DNA from 3 places in the Ancylomarina sp. YFZ004 genome. Region 3 is predicted to be linked to each of the others. Evidence: riboswitches for the same ligand, from Rfam matches in the RefSeq annotation. Region 3 holds a riboswitch; each other region holds the start of a gene.
The links. A riboswitch is a leader RNA that binds a small molecule or an ion and turns the genes downstream of it on or off. The one in region 3 is predicted to bind cobalamin.
Positions count from the first base shown of each region.

Region 1: another riboswitch for cobalamin. It lies ahead of ACXR6G_RS09310 (TonB-dependent receptor plug domain-containing protein); the one in region 3 lies ahead of ACXR6G_RS17970 (precorrin-2 dehydrogenase/sirohydrochlorin ferrochelatase family protein).
Region 2: another riboswitch for cobalamin. It lies ahead of ACXR6G_RS14255 (sigma-54-dependent transcriptional regulator); the one in region 3 lies ahead of ACXR6G_RS17970 (precorrin-2 dehydrogenase/sirohydrochlorin ferrochelatase family protein).

Region 1 covers NZ_JBTCHQ010000004.1:389,308-394,629, reverse strand. The annotation lists gene ACXR6G_RS09315 (hypothetical protein) at 171-1,247, opposite strand; gene ACXR6G_RS09310 (TonB-dependent receptor plug domain-containing protein) at 1,278-3,293, opposite strand; cobalamin riboswitch at 3,277-3,483, opposite strand; gene ACXR6G_RS09305 (TonB-dependent receptor plug domain-containing protein) at 3,629-5,322, opposite strand, start outside.
Region 2 covers NZ_JBTCHQ010000009.1:73,049-78,370, forward strand. The annotation lists gene ACXR6G_RS14245 (ATP-binding protein) at 1-88, shown strand, start outside; gene ACXR6G_RS14250 (hypothetical protein) at 95-334, opposite strand; gene ACXR6G_RS14255 (sigma-54-dependent transcriptional regulator) at 361-1,686, opposite strand; cobalamin riboswitch at 1,926-2,121, opposite strand; gene ACXR6G_RS14260 (transglycosylase domain-containing protein) at 2,166-4,541, opposite strand; gene topA (type I DNA topoisomerase) at 4,761-5,322, shown strand, end outside.
Region 3 covers NZ_JBTCHQ010000014.1:81,056-86,377, reverse strand. The annotation lists gene ACXR6G_RS17975 (sodium:solute symporter family protein) at 1-817, opposite strand, end outside; cobalamin riboswitch at 1,043-1,249, shown strand; gene ACXR6G_RS17970 (precorrin-2 dehydrogenase/sirohydrochlorin ferrochelatase family protein) at 1,383-1,994, shown strand; gene cobA (uroporphyrinogen-III C-methyltransferase) at 2,042-2,821, shown strand; gene ACXR6G_RS17960 (sirohydrochlorin chelatase) at 2,840-3,700, shown strand; gene cobI (precorrin-2 C(20)-methyltransferase) at 3,704-4,405, shown strand; gene cobJ (precorrin-3B C(17)-methyltransferase) at 4,607-5,322, shown strand, end outside.

The DNA.
Region 1 (5,322 bases), on a different contig from region 3:
AGCTCAAGTGGAGATAAAGACAGAGAACAAGAGTAAAATAGAAGCTTTCTTATTTATTAAAAAAAATGAAGAAGTAAGCCATTAAAGGATGTGAAAAAAGGGAACTCCATGAAGAAGTTCCCTTAATATCTTGAAAAGAAGAGCCTAATGACTCATCTGTTATGCTTGTTCTAGTACTTAAAATTTGACGAGTTTGGCATAACACCAACAGCAAATGATTTCATTTCCTGAGCCTCTTCATCATAAACAACAACTTCACCTGCCTGACCGAAAGTTGCATTACAACACCAGATATTTCCATTCTCAGGGTTTACATCAATACCATAGAATGTTTTATCAAGAAACTTCTCTGTTGGTAAAACAGTAGCTTTATAATCCATTGCATATACTGCATCTGACATAAAATAAATTGTCTTTTTATCTTTAGAGATACAAATATTTTTCAAACCTGGTGTAGAAATATCTGTCAACTCGTAAGAAGTCACTTCATTATTTGCGACACTAATTTTTGATACACCTGGTTCAGCAAGTCCAATTAAAGCCCAATTGCTATCGTAACTTGGCTTACCTCCGCAATACACCCATACATCTCCATTTGCATCAACAACCATATCCTTAGGACAGTTTTTAACCTCAAGAGTAGTTACCACAGTGTTAGAGTTAATATCGATAACAGATACTGTTTTATCGCTATTAGACCATCCACCAGAGTTTGCCACATAAAGCTTATCACCTGATAAAACCATTTTCTCTGGACCAGCACCCACTTCAATTCTTTTTACAATTTTTAAGGTAGTTAGATTAATAACTAAAACTTCATTTTTATCACCTGCGTTAGCTCCACTACCATTAGACACATACGCTATATCACCAACCACGGTAATATCACGTGGATAGCTTAAATCTGTAATTGACTCTACATGCTTAAACGTAACTTTATCAACAATCTCAACATAACCTGCCCCAGTCGTTGTAGTCGCTGTAATAAGAGCATATTCATCTGAAAAAGTCATAGACTGAGGAAATTTTCCTAATGGCAAACCATTAACAGACTCAAAATAGTTTAGAGTAGGCTCACCTGAAACCTTATCGATAAAAGTGATACTCCCGTTAGTGCTTCCTTCATTTAACACATAAATTCCATCAACACTCACATTGGGGATTGAATCATTATCATCATCAGAACATGACACAAATAAAAGACTTGCTACTACAAGATACATCGCAAGATTCAATACTTTTTTCATCTTATTTTAAATTTAATTGTATAAACAACTTTATTTCAACTTAATATTAAGCCCCAAATAAAAGGCTCTCCCAGGCATAGGGTAAAATTTAACAAGTTCGTATGACTTATTAAATATATTTTCAACTCGTCCATTAAAACTAACATCTGTTCCAGCTAGTTTTAGCTTATACGCTCCATTAATATCCAACAAAATATTTCCTTCTAAATTATCTCCATCATTCGTTTTTGTATCTGAACGATGTGAGGCTAAAAGTCCAACACTCCATTTTTCGTGAATCAAATCACTCCCCAATTTCACAATATGATGAGGACGATACGCTAATTCCTTTTTATAATTCGTAGCCATTTTATCATTATAATAAGTATCATTATAAGCATACTTCATTGTGAAATTGAACTTATAATCATGATATATATCCTTATTATAATTGGCTTCCAATTCAACTCCTTGAGAAAGAACTTTACCAGTATTCTTAGGACTCCAATAACTTCCATCGGGTTGCCATGAAATGGCATTCGTATTATCAGCCCTATAATAATTCAAATCAATCCCCATTAAACCATCGGCTAATTTTCTTTCCAGCATAATCAAGCCTAGCTCATAATTCCAACCTTCTTCCGATTTAAGATTGAGATTCCCTCCAGGGATCCAATACCTTTCGTTAAATGTAGGTCTGCGGTAATGGCTTCCAACTTTAAATCGAAAGTCGAAAATATTTGGTAAAACATGAACCAATGAACTGGCTGCAAACATCGATGGCGGATCAACCTCGCTACTTTTATCTTGAGTCCATGATAAAACGAATTTTCCAATTCGCGGTGCATAATTGGCTACAATCCCAAATTTCGTTTCATTTTCCGTAATCGTATTCCCATAAGCCGATGCATCAGCTTCCAGATAATTATACTTTAAATTGGCATCGAAACTCAACTTTGAAGTCGCATACCAACGGACATTCATTTCATTAATCAAACGTTGAGATGAAATTTTAGAATAGATCTTATAAGGGCCTCCTACCGTCTCTTTATCGGTATATTTTAAATTATCCGACAAGTATGCAATTTTGGCTTCTACACGAAATTTGTTGAAAAGATGTTTCCATCCCACAAAAGCTTTTATAGAAGAATCTCTTTGTTTCTGAAGGCTATGAGGCTTTCCAATCCCCATCAAACCTGCTATGTTTTTATTCTTAACCTGATACCAAATGCCTAAATCAATAAAATGCTCATTCAAGTTAAAATGAAGATCCTGAATTATGCCATAATCCTTATTTTCATTATGATTTAGCTTTTCTGTGGGCGAACCAAAATCATAAATATCGTCATACTCGAAATCATTTTTACCATATCTGTAAAACACTTGACCTGAATACGAAATATATTTGTTAGAGTAAGCTCCAACTAAACTCTGTTTTGAATTTGAAAAACTACCGTATTCAGAAATGAAATTTAAACGTGAATGTTTTTTCCAAGTAGGTATATTGGATAAATTGATAGCACCACCATATGTACCACTTCCATATAAGGATCCTGGAGCTCCAAAAACAACCTCTATATCGTCAAAGGCTCCAGCGCTAATTAAGGAAAGATCGGCTGAACCTGTAGTCACTGAATTTACTGGAATCCCATTCCAATTAACCGATGTGTGAGTAGCAGATGCCCCTCGAATACCTACAGTTGATAAAGCTCCTAAAGAACCATTCGATGACATATTAACCAGTGAAACCTTTTGCAATAGTGTGGCCAAATCCTGACTTCCATATCGCACAAGGGTTAATGAATCAATTTCCTGATGCTTTTCAGCTTCTGAAAAATGCTTCAATCTAGGTGCTAAAATATCAATGGTATTAATCTGAATCGTATCGACTCCAACAGTTTGACTCCAACTATTTAAGCTTATAAAGCTTACTAACAGCACAAGTAATAATTTCAACTTCATCTTATAATTGATAAAGAAGAAAACACAAGGATAGAACAATAGAAATATCGCATTCGATCGTCTTCCAAACATCTTCTCCGAATGTTTTGAAAAATAAGTTTGCATTGGCAGGTCTTCTGACTTACTCAACTTTTTCGGCCTTCCCATCCGCCTAAGGCGAACAGTGGCATTGCAGTGAAAAAGCTTTTTTCTGAGCTTACAGCTACGGGAACAGCTCCGGACTCACACCGGATTCCCTTTTCATCTCCATCTGACAAAAGTCAGATTCACGAGAACCAATTACGCTGCAAATGTATAAAAAAAAACAAAATCAGACGACCTAATCTCTTATTTGGAACATATTCCTAAACACACTATAAATCAACAGCTAACAAACCACCTATCATAAAAAAAGGATGTTCCACAATTGGAACATCCCTTTTTGAGTGAATTAATAGATTTTAGAATCGACAATTGAACTTAGCCATTATCGATCTTCCTGGCATATTGTAAGCATCTTTTTCAGTGTAATTTTCATCCAATAGATTGGATACTGTCAAACCTAAAGTATATTTTTCTTTGAAAGTATAAGAAACAGAGTAATCGAAAACGTAAGATACCGGATGACGTAACAACTCTTCGTTAATCAGATCAGAACGTACTTCCTTACCATTGAAAATAATTGGTTCCTTTGTAATATTTGGCCAATTTGAATAATCAGCCATATATATATAGTTATTCTCATAACGATGACCGATATATCGTCCATTCAAACGTGTTGTGAATCCTTTCAAATTATCGAATTCCAAACCAAATGATGCGGTATTATCGCGGACATACCTCATAGCTCCTTTTTGATTATGGCCCTGAGCATCCTTGTATTTCAAATCTGCATCAATAATATGAGTGTAATTTAAGTACGCTCGTAACGAATAATCATAATCACTTAAAGCACCAAAGTCATAAGAAGCAATCAATTCTAACCCCTTCATTTTAGCTTTTTGTGCATTTATATATGTTGTACTATAATCTGGTAAATTTGATCTTATGATCTTATCCTTATGATGTGTGCTGAAATAAGTTAAATCAAAATTAATCCCTTGCTTAAACTTATTGTAAGTGAAACCAAAATCTACGGTGTTTGATCTTTCCGGATCAAGGCCAGGATTACCAACTGTTACTGAAGATCCTCTTGTATACTCACCAGCAACCTGATAAGCTTTTGGTGCTAAAAAAGCATCTCCCCAACTTGTATGAGCAGAAAGACCATCAAGTAGTTCAAATTTCAAACCAATATTTTTAGTAAACACCCAATAGTTCTCACTACTTTTTAGGTTTGCTAAAAGCTTATCAGCTTCCAATTCAAACTTAACATTATCACCACGAACCCCAATTAACAGATTCAATTTTTCATTCGGCAATTTAAACTGAGATTGTGCAAAAATTCCTGTTGATATATTTTTATGATTAGGTTGATAAGGAGCTTCTATCTCACCAGAGGGTTTATAGTTCTTACTCTTGTAACTTTCAGTTTTATTATCTAATCCAAGAGCTAAAGTGTGGTCTCCAATTTGATAAGTATCATGCAATTGAAATCCATATGTTTTAAAAGAACTTACAAAGTCACCATAGCCATCTGAACCTACATCATAAGTTTTGTTATCCTCATCAGAATAATATGGCGAAAATTTAATTTGATGGCCATCTAGATTTCCCATTAAATCAAACCCGAATGAATAACGTTCAATATCTTTGGAATCCATACCTTCAGTATGCCAAAAGTTACCGGGTGTCTCAACATCATCAGCTTTGTAGTATCCCCCATTAAAGTTTATTTCCCAATTCTTTGAAAGAATAAAACCAATTCTAGAACTCACACTATAGGTTTCGAACTGAGAATTCTCCATTCGTTCGCCATAGGTAGAAGGATCTAAAATAGATTTGGCATATTCTTCATCGTAAAGATTACGATTACCAATTTTATAATCCTTTGCTTGTCTGTTATGAGCCAAAGAAATATCAAAATTCGTTTTATCTGATAAAGCGCCTCCCATAGAGAGGTTTGTTTTAGACGTTTTAAAACTTCCATATTCAATCCCAAACTGGCCTGCTAATTCACCACTATTCTTTTTCGTTACCACATTAATAACCCCAG
Region 2 (5,322 bases), on a different contig from region 3:
TGATGAGGTGAACAGTTTTATCGATAAACTAGATGAAATATCAAATCAAGTTTTTGAACAAATTGAAGACTTGCAAAAGAACTCTTGATCAATTTTATAGTTTTCCTCCTAAAAACATTCTGAAATATTTCGTGTGTGAGTAGAATGGAATATAGAAATCCCAACTTGATTTTTTGGTTAGGTAGGTCAAGAACAAACCATCAATTAGAGGTCTGAAGAATAAAAAATAGACTATCATGAATTGACTAATGTCGAATTCGGGTTTGTAGATAAGAATGAATGGAGCACAAACCGTAAGGTAATAAATTGTATAATCTAGGAATTTTCTTGTCATTCTTTGTTAAGATTTTAAAGGTGAAATCAGCCCTCAATACCGTATTGCTTCATTTTAGTATAAAGTGTTTTTCTATCGATATTGAGTAAGCGAGCTGCCTTCGATTTATTGTTGTTGACTTCTCTCAAAATATCTATAATTTTATCTCTTTCTGTTGAAGCCTGAATGAGTTTCAGATCTGTTGTATTATCAGATAGGGTAGTGGTCTCCTGATAGTGGAGGATTTCTGTAGGTAAGGCAGATGTTTCAACACGATCCCCTGTACTTAAAAGTAAGGCTCTTCTGATCACATTTCTAAGTTCTCTTAAATTTCCAGGCCAGCTGTAATCTTTTAACTTTTGAATAAATTCATCAGAAAAATTATTGATGTTCTTATTGAGTTCCTTATTGGATAGGCTTAGAAAATTATCAGCAAATAATTTGATATCTTCTTTTCTATCACGAAGAGCTGGAACCGAAATTTTGAATTCGTTTAACCGGTGATATAAATCTTCTCTGAAATTAGCCTTATTAACCTCTTTAATTAGATCTTCATTAGTGGCAACGAGGATTCTAACATCGGTATCAATATCATTATTACTGCCAAGCTGTCGGATTTTTCTTTCTTGAATAGCTCTTAATAGTTTGATCTGGATTTCGTAGGATAAATTTCCAATTTCATCCAGGAAGAGTGTTCCTCCTTTGGCAAATTCGAACTGACCTTTTTTATCACTAATAGCACCCGTAAATGAGCCTTTATTGTGACCGAAAAGTTCACTGCCGGCTAATTCATTCGACAATGCACCACAATCTACTGCTACGAAATTTTTATTCTTTCGGGCACTGGCCTCATGAATTCTACGTGCAACAATTTCTTTCCCTGTTCCACTTTCACCCTCAATAATTACAGACATATCAGTAGGAGCAACCAGACTTATATACTGATCTATTTGAACTGAATTCGGGCTTTTACCACGGATAAATTCAATTTTCTTCGTTTTATCAACAGTTTTAGATTTTGCTATTGCAGAATTGATAAGTACGAGTATTTCTTCAGGATTGAGAGGTTTTGTTATGTATTCGTAAGCTCCTAGTTTAATAGCATTCACGGCTGTTCGAATTTCAGCATAAGATGTCATGATGATGACGGGCATGTGAGGATTCAAACTCTTTATCTGCTTGAGAAGATCAAGACCATTGATATCTGGTAAGCGGAAATCACTAATAACTAAATTCGGCTTAAAACTGCTAAATTTTTTTAATCCTTCATTGGCAGAAAAGGCGATATCTGATTCGAAACCTTTCTTATTAAGTAGGCCTTGAAGCATGATACAGATCGTAGGATCATCGTCTATAATGAGGATTTTATTCATAATGAGCTTATCGGGATGCTAAACTGTGAAAGTCAATTTAAACAAAATTAATTAAAAAGCTTTGATGGAATACTATGAGTTTGAAAAAAAAACAAAGGATTGTAAGCTTGCTATCGCAATTTTACAATCCTTTTAACAGTTACTTATGAATTTTCACGAGCAATCTATGGCAAAGATCAACTCTGCTTGCGTCAAAAAAGTGAAAGGTTACAGAGACTTTCTGCTTTTCTTACCCGAAAGCTAAACTCATGATTAAGGCAGGTCTTCTGGCTTTTCTCAATTTTGAACACCTTCCCGTTTGATAGAAACAGTGGTCTTTCGTTCAAAATACAGATTCGAAAAATTTCGAATCGAGAATTACAGCTGCGGGGACAGCTCCTGTTTTTAACAGGATTCCCTATTATTCCTTTCGGAACCCAAATCGTTCTGCAAGTTTAATCAAAAATTGATCATTTGCCAATATTACCAGATGACTGATTTTAAAAGAAATCTTCTTCTTCACTTTCGATTAAACCTTTATTCCTGGGATTTGCGGATTGTGTGTTACAATCCAAATCAATATTGAAGCCTTCTGGCTTTTCAAATTTGCCTTTTGATATATTTAAAGATTCATCAGCATATACTTTTTGCATATATAGTGCCCAAATAGGTAAAGCCATATTGGCTCCTTGTCCCAGTCGAATACCTTCGAAGTGGATGGCTCTGTCTTCAGCACCAACCCAAACACCAGAAACAAGGTTGGGTGTAACTCCCATAAACCAACCATCAGAATGGTTTTGAGTGGTTCCGGTTTTCCCCCCAATAGCGTTGCGAAGGTTGTATTTCCATCCCAGTCGCCCACCTGTTCCTTGCTTCACTACACCTTGGAGTAGGTTGGTCATTAAATAAGCTGTTTTAGCACTCATCACCTCATGCTTTTGTGGGATAGAGCGAGCAACTTCGTTTCCTTTACTATCTTCAATTCTTGAAATAAAACGAGGTTTAATGTAAACACCTTTGTTGGCATAAGTTCCATAGGCTCCGACCATTTCTCTAACCGTAATTTCTGATGTGCCTAGGAATATTGATGGTACAGGATCAATTCGACTGATAATACCCATTTTTTTAGCCATATCGACTATGGTTTGAGGTTTGAATTGTTTCAAGACCCAGCCAGAGATATTATTTACAGAATGGGCCAATCCCCATTTAAGTGTCACCATTTCTCCCGTTCGAGCACTGGTTGAATTTCTAGATGTCCATGTTGTTCCGTTACCCAAATCAAAAGTCGGTGCAATATTTGGAACCTTATCGCATGGTGTTAATCCTTCTTGCATGGCAACCGTATATAGGAATGGTTTAATGATAGAACCAACTTGACGTTTACCAACATTTACCATATCGTACATAAAGTGTTTGTAGTTTGGTCCACCCACGTAGGCTCTAACCTCACCTGTTTGTGGAACCATTGACATAAAACCAGCACGAAGAAACCCTTTATAATAAAGCATAGAATCGTTAGGTGATAATAGGGTATCACGTTCTCCCTTCCAAGTGAAAATTCTCATTGGGGTCGGTGTTTCAAAAATACTTTTTATAGAATCAAGAGAAATATCTTTGTCCTTTAAAACACGATATCTTTCACTTCTTTTCATCGATAGGTATAAGTTCTTTTCTACGGCTTCATCGTCCAAATCATTTGAAAATGGAGGGTTTTTGTGATATTTCTTCTCTCTGTCGAAAGCTGACTGTAAATCAAGCCCTAAATGTTCTCTGACGGCTTGCTCTGCATATTTCTGCATACGAGAATCAAGCGTCGTATATATTTTTAGACCATCCCTATAAATATTATAGAATTCACCATCTGCTTTTTTATTTTTATTGCACCATCCAAAAAATGGGTTGTTCTTCCACTGAAGGGAATCTTCAATAAATCGTTGTTTATTCCAGGAAGGATATCTGCTTTCGACAGGTTTTCTTGCTGTAAGGCTTGTTCTTAGATACTCTCTAAAGTAAGTTGCGCTGCCTCTTTTATGGTCAACCTTTTGGTAATCCAGGTTAAGAGGTAAAAGCTTTAGTGAATCGTATTGCTGTTGCTCAAGATAATTGTATTTTACCATTTGACTGAGCACAGTATTTCGTCTATCTCGTGTCAATTCTGGTCGTCGCAGTGGGTTGTAATATGAAGAGTTCTTAGCCATTCCAACTAACATAGCTGATTGTTCAATGCTTAATGAATCTGGAGTTGTATTAAAATAAACACGAGCAGCCGACTTAATTCCTATAGCTTGATTTAAAAAGTCATACTTATTTAAATACATGGTCAGAATTTCCTCTTTGGTATAGCTGCGTTCAAGTTTAACGCTGATAACCCATTCGCGAAATTTTCGAAACACCATATCAAATTTGCTACTGAAGCGCTCTCTTGGAAAAAGCATTTTAGCCAATTGTTGCGAAAGTGTACTTCCTCCTCCAGCATTTTTGTTGGCGGTAACCAATCCTTTAGCAACACGAGCAAGACCAATTAAATCAATCCCTGAGTGGTCGTAGTATCTAACATCTTCGGTTGCCACTAAAGCATGAACCATATCAGGAGATAAATCCCCGTATTTTACGAAACTTCTGTTTTGGAAATAGAATTTTCCAAGAAGAACCTTATCTGCAGAATAAATTTCGGTAGCCAAACTATTTTTTGGGTTTTCAAGCTCCTCGAAACTAGGCATAAATCCAAAGTTTCCATTTGATATACCCATAAATAAAAAGATTACACCTAAAACTACTAGAGAAAACATAGTCCAGAATGCAATGATATATTTTTTAAAATTTTTAGATCCTTTAATTTTGTTGTCTGTATTGTTAAGATCTGACTCAGTCATATTATCTAAAATTAATTGTTGTTCGGCTTTGTTTGTATGCAATTGGTTCGTAAAAATAGTAAATAAAACAACAAATCTTATGAGTTAGTTTTACTTCAAAATAAGACACCTAAAATGAATTGTTTTGAAAATTAGTATCATAAAATTTGGAACTTAGGGTTCATATGTTTTTACTTTGCACAAAATTTTAGAGCACGATTTTCCATAAATATTGATGCGATGGTAGAGAATTTAGTTATTGTTGAGTCCCCTGCAAAGGCAAAAACAATTGAGAAGTTTTTAGGTGATAGTTTTCTTGTGAAGTCCAGTTTTGGGCATATCCGAGATCTTGACAAGAAAGATTTTGGTATTGATATTAAGAATAACTTTACGCCTAAATATGTTGTTTCGACGGACAAAAAGAAAGTTGTAACAGAACTAAAGAAGTTGGCGAAGGAAGCAAAAACGGTTTGGATAGCTTCCGATGAGGACCGCGAGGGAGAAGCAATTGCTTGGCATTTGTTTGAGGAACTTAAATTAAAGAAAGAAAATACAAAACGTATTGTTTTTCATGAAATTACAAAAGATGCGATTCTGAATGCCGTGGAGAATCCACGTCAAATAGATGAGAATTTGGTAAATGCTCAACAGGCTCGTCGAATTCTTGATAGACTAGTTGGTTTTGAGATTTCACCTGTCTTGTGGAAAAAGGTAAAACCTTCTTTATCAGCTGGACGTGTACAGTCAGTGGCTGTTCGTTTGACTGTTGAAAGAGAACGTGAGATCATTGCTTTTGAATCGA
Region 3 (5,322 bases):
GAGGGATATAGACTAGAAAGCTTAAGCCTATCATCTTACGAGCATCGTGGGGAGATCGAGCTGCTGAAATTCGTTGCCAGACATTGGCCTGTATCATCCACGCACTACCAAATGTGATGATATAAACCATATTACTTGATATCTGATGGGTAAAAGAGAAATAGTTGCTTAAGCCTTTTGTATCAGCAATATTCTTAATTGCAGGAATTCCTCCTGAATAATAATAGGCGTAGGCAAAGACCAATATTGAGGCCGATAAGAGAAAGACAAATTGTATGATATCAGTACGGACAACAGCTTTGAATCCTCCAAAAAAGGAATAGAGTAAGACAATACCTGTTCCAATAATGGCTGACATCTTATAATCTAAGTGTAGAAATTTTTCGAAGAATATACCAATTCCTACAATTTGTGAGGCAGCTGTAATCGTCATGAATAAGAAAATCAGTACCGAAAGCATTAGTGCTGGAGCTTTTCCATATCGTTCTTCCAATAATTGGGGTTGCGTGATGCTGCCCACTTTTCGGATGGCCCTCGCAAATACAAAGAGTAAACCCGTAGAGAATAAAACAGGCATTCCATAAATCCAGAAGGCAGAAACTCCATTCTGATAGGAGTGATCAGCCGTTTCAATAGCTGAACCAGCTCCCCACCACGAAGCAATAAACGTGATGGCTAAGGCTAAGAAAGAGAGGGATCTGTTGGCTAGGAAATAGCCTTCAATAGAATCACTTTTCTTAGAAAATATAGATGATCCGACAATGAGAATAACATAGATTGCTAATAGGGTTATGGAGAATACTTGTAAAGAAGCCATGTGATTATTAAAACTTAAAAATTGATTAAAGATACATAGATACAGATTTTCTTGATGGTTTAGGAATAAAAAAAGAATAATTAGTCTGAATTAGAAGCTGTGATGACCTAATCAGAAAGCTTATGATGTTGATATTTAACACCTGTTCAGGATATTGATGTTTTATAACAAATCTAAAAAAGAACAAATCGTCTTTAAATTGTTTTGGAGAGAATAAAAAACGCTTACATTTGACGCAGTTTTGGTGAAAGCTTAATCGTCGATTGAGCTTTAAAAGGGAATTCGGTTAAAGTCCGATACAGCCCCCGCTACTGTAAGTTTTTTATGGTTTTTACTAAATCCACTGTTCCAACACTCGGAATGGGAAGGAATAAAACCGATCTATTGATCTACGAAACAAGTCAGGAAACCTGCCAAAACGGTAATCAAACTTAAGACTCTTGGGGAAGGGAGTTGTTTGTAGATATATTTATCTTCAATTAAACAAACATACCCCATCATATTTAGTTGCTTACCTGGAAATTGATTTGTTAAAAATCAGAGTGTTAATGTAAACTAAAGTGCGATGAGCTGGTATTCAGTAAGTTTAAATCTAAAGGGCCGGAATTGTTTAATTGTGGGCGGCGGAAAAGTGGCAGAACGTAAGCTTAAATCTTTGATTAAGGCTGAAGCAAATGTCACACTAATTGCTCCAAATATTACTGCTATTCTGCAAGAAATGCGTGAGGCAGGTGCCTACCATTATCTTAATAGCACGTATCAAGCCAATGATGTCAATGGCTTTTTTCTTGTAATAGCTGCAACTGATTGTTCAGAAACAAATTCTCGAATAGGTGCAGATGCTGAATCACAAGCTATTCTATTTAATTCAGCCAATTCATCTGAATATTCCAATTTTTATCCGGCAGCTGCTACTCAATGTGGCGATATTCAACTGGCTGTTTCATCCAATGGTCAAAATCCTTATCTGGCTAAAAAAATACGTACATATCTCGATCAAAAATTCGATAACTCTTTGCAAGAAGAAGTTCTGGAGTTGGGGCGTCTGAGAAATCAGATGGTAAAGGATACTCTTGGACTTGGCGAAAAGGAAAAGAAGGCCTTTATGAAGGATAATTTACTTGAAAAGGTAGAAGCATTATTAGATAAGGTTGATACAAAAACTTGGAACCTATAAATCGATTCGCATCGATAAATTGAGATACTATATTTAAGAAAGATATAATGAACGGAAAAGTATATATAACCGGAGCAGGACCTGGAGATAAAGGTTTAATTACCGTTAAGGCCGCTGAGGCTTTAAAAATTGCCGATGTCGTATTCTACGACTACTTGGTTAATATTGAACTTCTGGACTATTGTAAGGACAGTTGTGAGAGTATTTATGTTGGGAAAAAGCATAAGAATCACACTTGCCCACAGGAAGATATCAATCAGATGATTGTGGATTATGCCAAAATGGGTAAGACGGTTGTTCGATTAAAAGGTGGTGATCCTTACGTATTTGGTAGAGGGAGTGAAGAAGCGATTAAATTGCTTGAGAATGGAATTCAATTTGAAGAGATTCCTGGTATCACTTCAGGTATTGCTGCACCAGCTTATGCTGGTATTCCTGTAACGGCTCGTAATGTTTCTTCTTCAGTGGCATTCTTCACCGGTCATCCTCCAGTAAGTCGCGAAAGAGATTTGCAGTGGGATAAAATTTCTACAGGTATCGATACGCTTGTCTTTTATATGGGCATAACCAATGCGCCGACTATCATTAACAATTTGATGAAACATGGACGTTCAAAAGAAACTCCGGTTGCCTTAATTCGTTGGGGAACTTGTCCAGAGCAGGAAGTTGTGAAAGGTGAATTGCATAATATCATTGCAAAGATGGAAGCTTTAGATTTTCGCCCACCAGCCATTATGGTTGTTGGCGAGGTCGTTTCTATATCAGATAAACTGATGGCTGTAGCTGAAGAAGCACAAGCAAAAGAGGAATACTCAATCATCAATTAAAATTCATAAATCTTAAATATGAAGAAGGGAATATTACTGTGCGGACACGGTACTCGTGTTCAAGTTGGAGAGTTAGCTTTTAAAGCATTTGCAGAGAAATTTGCAAGCACAATAACTGATTATGAAGTTGAATATGGTTTTCTGGAACTTTCTGAACCTAATTTCGAACAAGGTGTAAGCAAGTTGAAGGCTAAGGGTGTAGAGGAAATTATTGCGGTGCCTGTTTTCTTATTCAATGGTGTTCATATTGCTGCTGATATTCCGAATAAGCTTCACGAGCTTCAGGAAAAACATGAGGTGACAATCAAATTGGCTAATTACATTGGCGTATGTCAGGAAATGGTGGATCTTTCTTTGGATCTAATCAAGAAGAGTATCTCTGATGAAGATATGAGCGATACCGCTTTCTTCCCAATTGGTATTGGTGCTTCTATGGCCGATTCAAATGGTGATATGCTCAAGCTCTCTCGTTTGGCTCAGGAAGAGTTGAAAATGCCATTCATGATCAATGCTTTTACTTCACGTATGACTTTCCCTTCGGTAGATAAAGCTTTGGCTGTTTTAGATCAATTATCATATAAGCGTATTATCGCTTTACCCTATATTTTCTTCCCAGGAGTTTATCTGGATAATGCAATTAGAAGCATAGAAGAATTCAAATTGAAGCATCCTGAAAAGGAGTTCATTCTATGTCCTAAAATTGGCGAGAGTGATCTGCTGATCGATATTCTGATGTTGAGATTGAAAGCGGTTGAAGAAGGCAAGGTGGATTTGATTGAAAGTAGAGATCCTTCTGCTTGTTCACATCACCACCATCACCATGGACACGATCACAGCCATGCACATCATCACGGACATTCACACGATCATAAACATTAGAATATGACAGGTAAAGTATATGGGGTTTCCTTAGGACCAGGCGATCCCGAATTGATTACAATAAAGGCTCTTAAAACACTTCAGCATTCTGATAAGATTTATTATCCTGCTAGTGTATCTGAGAAAAAAGGTAATTCTAGTTTTTCGCTCCCTATTTTAAAACAATTAGGTTTAAATGATTTGCAACTATATCCGATACCCTTGAAAATGTCTTACGACAGATCAGAGGCGGAGGGAGCCTATTTTGAATTGTTTCAGAAAATTCAGGCAGATATAGAGCAGGATTTGCATGTTTCGGTGGTGAGTGAGGGCGATATTTCGTTCTTCAGCACATTTGCTTATCTCTTAAAACATCTGAAAAATAACAATATATCATATGAAATGATTCCGGGTGTACCCGCTTTTATTTTGGCAGGTTCAAAATCAGGTTTACCCATTTGTACTTTAAGCGATAAGGTTTTAGTCGATCCGAATGTAGACAGCAAAGAAGGTTTGCTAAAACAACTTGAAGAGAATGATACCATCGTATTGATGAAAGTGTCAAAAGTAAAAACCTGGATTGCAGACTTTATTTTAGAGCATAAGCCAGAATTATTCTATGGAGAATATCTGGGAACCGATAAGGAGTTTATCACCGACGATGCAGAAGTGCTTCGTGACAGAAGAATCCCTTATTTCACGATCATTATTCTGAAGAAGGCTTAAAAGTTAGAGAGAGTTTAAAGTACTTACAAGTGCCTAAAATGCACTAGAGTTAAAAGTTATAAATTCAATTGTAACCTATTCTCCCTTTCAGGGGAGATGTCCGAAGGACAGAGGGGTGTTCGATTGTATGAAAAATAGATACAGTGATTTCGTATTGTAGATCATGTTTACAATAAACACAAGTATCAGATAGAAGAAATTATGCAAGGAAAAATATATATCGTTGGCTTGGGTCCTGGTGATCCAAACATGTTTTTAAATCCAGCTATTGATGCCATTAAAGAGGCAGATGTTGTTATTGGATACAAGTACTATTTCCAGTTTATTCAAACTTTCCTTCAAGAAGGAACAGAATGTTTGGATACAGGAATGAAACAAGAAACTCAACGAGCAGAGATTGCTTTTGAGCATGCTGAACAAGGCAAGAAAGTAGCTGTGATTAGTTCAGGTGATGCGGGCATCTACGGCATGGCGCCACTGATTTATGAGATGGCTGAAAAGCGTGAATCAAATGTTGATATTGAATTGATTCCAGGTATTTCTGCTTTCCAAGCTGCTGCCGCAAAATTGGGAGCTCCAATTGGTCACGATACTGTTATTCTTTCTTTATCGGATTTGTTAACCCCTTGGGAGTTGATCGAAAGGCGTATTAAAGCCGCTGCTTTTGGCGATTTTGTTACCGTATTATATAACCCTAAAAGTAAGGGGCGTTACTGGCAAATTTATCGTCTTCAGGAAATTTTCCTTGAGGAGCGTAGCCCGGAAACACCCGTTGCCATTGTTCGTCAGGTTGGACGAGCTGAAGAGAATATTGAGCTTAGTACGCTAGCCGAAGTAGATCTTGAAAAAGTGGATATGTTCTGCTTGGTTGTGATTGGAAACTCTCAATCTTATATCTCTAAAAATAAGAAATTTAT